2 regions of the Halomonas sp. IOP_31 genome follow, and region 1 is predicted to be linked to the other one. Evidence: predicted binding sites of a transcription regulator. Region 1 holds the regulator's gene; the other holds the start of a gene.
What was found. Region 1 encodes FliA, which starts transcription of late flagellar genes. Its sites were predicted from a motif close to CTAAAGTTNNNNNNNNNNCNGCCGATA; they were not measured.
Positions count from the first base shown of each region.

Region 2: the regulator FliA is predicted to act here: its motif matches at 1,299-1,325, upstream of K7I12_RS10030 (flagellar protein FlaG).

Region 1 is NZ_JAIRBP010000012.1:34,491-36,686, reverse strand. Features, by position in the region: gene K7I12_RS08360 (PqiC family protein) at 1-593, shown strand, start outside; gene K7I12_RS08355 (RNA polymerase sigma factor FliA) at 601-1,320, opposite strand; gene K7I12_RS08350 (flagellar protein FlhE) at 1,482-1,943, opposite strand; gene K7I12_RS08345 (hypothetical protein) at 1,940-2,196, opposite strand, start outside.
Region 2 is NZ_JAIRBP010000016.1:17,898-20,093, reverse strand. Features, by position in the region: gene K7I12_RS10035 (sensor domain-containing phosphodiesterase) at 1-689, opposite strand, end outside; gene K7I12_RS10030 (flagellar protein FlaG) at 830-1,222, opposite strand; gene K7I12_RS10025 (FlgO family outer membrane protein) at 1,363-1,920, opposite strand; gene K7I12_RS10020 (hypothetical protein) at 1,934-2,080, opposite strand; gene K7I12_RS17515 (hypothetical protein) at 2,128-2,196, opposite strand, start outside.

The DNA.
Region 1 (2,196 bases):
GGGCGCTGATGGTTGGCGCACTGTTCGCCCTGGCGGGGTGCGCCGGCTCGCCGACCACCGAACGCTATACCCTGCCTGCCCCGATGAATGACGCAGTGTCCGGGGTGGGCACGTCTGACGCCGCGACGCCAGACTACAGTCTGGTCATCGACCGGGTGAGCGTAGCAGGCTATCTCGACAACCCGGGTATCGTGCTGCAACCCGACGCGATTCGCCTACGCCAGGCCAGCCGTCACCAATGGGCCGAGTCGCTCGACCAGCAACTCGGCCGGGGGCTGCGTCAGCGGCTCGCCGCGGAACTTCCCGACACGCGAATTCTCGTGGAAGGCGATCCCCCCGAAGCCCTGCATCTGCAAGTCAATGTCGAGCAGTTCCAGGGCCATTACCAGGGCGTAGGCATGGCCAGCGGCTACTGGCAGTTGCGAGCAGCGAACGGCGATCTGCTGCTCGAGCGCAACTTCTCGGCCAGTACTCCGCTCGCAAAGGACGGTTATCCGGCGCTGGTGCGCGCGCTGGGAGCAAGCTGGGACAAGGTGGCAGCGAATTTCGCCGCGCAGATTCGTCGACTGCGCGCCTCGGGCACGGTCGACTAGTACCGCGTCACAGCAACGCTTGCGCCTCATCGGAAGCCAGCTGGCCGCGCAGCCGGGCTACCGCCTGGCTATGCAACTGGCAGACTCGCGACTCGCTGACGCCGAGTACCGCGCCAATCTCCTTGAGGTTGAGTTCTTCCTGATAGTACAGCCCCAGCAGCAGCTTTTCGCGCTCCGGCAGCTTGTCGATGGCTGCCACCAGACGCGCCCGCTGCTCGTTGCTTACCAGCGCATCGAAAGGCGATTTCGGTGACGATTCGCCCCCCTCCGGCTCGCCGCTCTCCTCGATCAAATCCTCGAAGCCGAGCAGGTGGCCCCCGTTGGTATCGGCCAGTCGCTGATGATAGTCAGCGAGACTCAGCGATAGATAATCGGCAATCTCGCGCTCCTCGGCGGGACGCCCGAGTTGCTGTTCGAGACGCCGGGTAGCCTCGTCGATCTCCCGCGCGTTACGCCGCACGCTACGCGGCACCCAGTCGCGGCTGCGCAGCTCATCGATCATCGATCCGCGTATGCGCTGGCTGGCATAGGTGGTGAAGCTTGCCCCCTGGTCGGCGTTGTAGCGTCCCAGCGCATCGAGCAAGCCAACCATTCCGGCCTGGACCAGATCATCGAGATCAACGCTGGCCGGCAGCCTTACCTGCAGTGCCAGCGCCTGGCGCCTGACAACCGGCAGATACTGGTCGAGCAAAGCATGCTGATCGATCTTACCTTGTGCCGTATACATTCCGCGTCTGGAACCTGTGTGACCGTGGCAGCACCCAAGCGGCTACCGATAGGGGGATTATTACTCCGCGCCGTCCCGCGCCAAGCGACGAATACCCCATTTCGTGAAAGGTTATTCAAGCTTTTAGCGCCGCGCTGTGCCTCAGCATCAGGCTTTTCCGTTCAGTGATAGTTGACGATCAACTGCAGGTCTTCGATCCGCAGCGGCGCCGATGGGCGTGCCGATTCGGGCAGGCGAAAGCGCATCACGAAGGGCCCGGTGGCGGCCAGCCCGGCCAAGGCCCTGCTCTGCCCGCGCGGGGTGGCGAGCCACAAGCAGCGCTGCGGATGACACAGCCGGGCTTCCAGCCGCGCGCTACCCGGCGGCGGAGTAAACCGCCAGCTAACGGACGTGATCTCGGCACTGGTTGGCGCCACAGGCGGTTGGAGCAGCTGGGAGACGACCTCGCGACCCGGCGTATACAGCCTGACGCTCGGCGCCTCGCCGACCCAGCTACCGGCCGCCCCGGCGCTGGCGGGCGCAGAAAAGACAGCCGGCAACCCCAGGCTGGTCAACCAGAGACTCGCCAGGGCGACGCCCGAAGAGCGCCGCAGGCCGCGCCACGCCGAGCGCCGAGCGCTCATCGCGATGCCTCGGAGGGGAGCCGCGGACGTCGCGGCAGCGGCACGATCCAGAGTTCGAGGCCCAGAAACTCGGCCGCGGCCTGCTGAAGATTGCTCAGCAAACCCGCTCGCGAGGCAAACGGCGGATGCACCAGCAGCAAGCGCTTGGGACCACCGCGTTGAGCAAGCCGCTTGAGCGTGCGATAGGCACGGCGAAAGCCGTCGCCATCGTCGCCTACCCACAGCGCCCAGTGCCCCTGCTGGCCCAGCAGCG
Region 2 (2,196 bases), on a different contig from region 1:
GTCTGCTCATCGACGATCAGGATCAGGTCGAGGGTGGCGTCCAGTGTGGCGCGAAACTTATCGAGCTGAGCCTGCAGGGCGGCACCGTTGTGAGCCGTATTTCTGGCAGCGTAGGGCGTCTGCCAGCGATCCTCGACACTGATCGGCGTTGGTGGCAACCCAGTACCCCGTTCGCGCGGGTAGGCGCCGCTCGGAGGGTTCTGGCGCTCCCCGCGGTGAGCGCTACGCCGCTCGATCTCGATCGTGGTCAGGTGTGCCAGACCCTTTAGCATCTCGCGCTCCCGGGCATCGAAGGTGCGCGGTGTGTCGCTGACGATGCAGAAGGTGCCCAACGGCATCCGGTCGGGGCCGTAGATGAGGGTGCCGGCATAGAAGCGAATGTAGGGCTCGCCGCGGGCATAGGGATTGTCGGCGAAGCGCGGGTCAGCCTGTGCATCCTCGATGACCGTGAGCGTGCCCGATTCCAGGGTGTGGACGCAGAAGGCATATTCGATGGGCATTTCGCGAAAGCCCAGCCCGCAAGCCGACTTGAACCATTGGCGATCCGCGTCGAGCAGGCTGATATAAGCGATCGGCGCATCGAATAGGCGGCAGGCAAGATGCGTCAGACTGTCGAAGCGTACCTCGTCGGGCGTGTCGAGCAACTGCGTTGCGCGTAGCGCGGCAAGCCGGCGAGGCTTCATGAGCATGGCCTTGCGTATTCCATGATTGAAGGCTGTGCGCTGAAGTGTCATCGGTGACCTGTCTCCTTGTCTTTCCTGCTGGCTGTGTCTCCGGCACGGATCAGGCGGGTTGCCATTCCATTGGCCTTGTCCCGTCGTTGAGTGAATCAGACCTGCAGCTCGATCAGGCGGCCCTGCATCCGGGCGAGGCTCTCGGCGATGCGCAGGACTTCTTCGCTGGGGATCTGGCGAATCACATCGCCGCTTTCGCGATCCACGACGCGGGTTACCACGCGGCTGTCGTAGGACTGCAGATCGAATTCCAGGCCGTAGCTGCGCATGACCGCGTTGATCCGATGAAGCGGCTCGACCAGCTCGCTCTGGGTGGCGCTCGATTCGTCCGCCGGCGACGCCTGCGCGTTTTTCGCCACGCCAGGCGGCGCCGCGAGATGGGCAAGGACCCGCTCGAGCCTTTGTTGCGGGGTTGTCGCACCGTTGCCCGATGCGCTGATCACGCCAGCGGCAGCGCCGGTGATGGGGTCGATGTAAGGGGAGCTCATGGCCAGCCTCGCGGTGCATGCCGAAGGGGTGTGGTTGGTTATCAGCAGGCGCGATGGGCGAGCCTGTCAAATGACCTATCGGCCTGGCGGGGCGAGACTTGAACGTACCGGCACGGGCTCGATCGATGCACGGCAAGTCACTACCAGCGGTTGGGCAGCATCGCACGGGTATTACGATCCAGCGGGATCTGCACGCTCGAGGCGCCGAGCACCACGTTGTCGCGGGTACGCACCAGGCGCACATTGACGTAAGCCATGCTCTGACCCTGGCCATAGGTACCCAATAGGATCGCCTGGGCGTTATGCGAGGCGGAAAGCCGGCGGATGTCCCGCGACAGGATCAGCTCGCCGGTCTGCTCCTCGATGAACAGGCTGTTGCGCATCTTGACCTCGATTAGCATCAGCCCGGCACGGCTGAGCGACGAGGCGAACATCTCGGAAAGCGTGCGACCGAAAGTCGACGATTCGCTCAGGTCGTCGATGCTGACGAAGCTCGCCGCGACGATCGGCTTGGTTGGGTCCAGCTCGCGGGTGTCAGCGAGCAGATCGGCGGCGGTTTCGCGCACCAGCGCAAGTATGTCGACCGTGGCGTTGCTGGTGACGCTATAGCTGTCGCTGCCGTTGGAGGCGCAACCGGCGCCGAGCGCCATGACACTGGCCAGGGCGACGCGCAGCAATAGGCATTGGATCGATTTCATTGTAGGCGCTCTCTCACCAGGCATCGGTCACGGGTAACGGCTTGGGCGATTCGTACTGGCCTGCATCGTCACCGTTGATGTAATAGATATTCGACGACGAATACAGGATGCGGTCGTTCTCGCTGACCTGGGTGGTAACGATCACCTCCTGGTTGCTCACGCTCTCCCAACTGCCGCTGAAGGCGTCGACCAGAGCCGCACCGGGGATTAGCGCCAGCGCCGGCTCGCTCCAGTTATTGAGGGATAGGTCGTCGCCATCGGCACCTGCGAGGTATT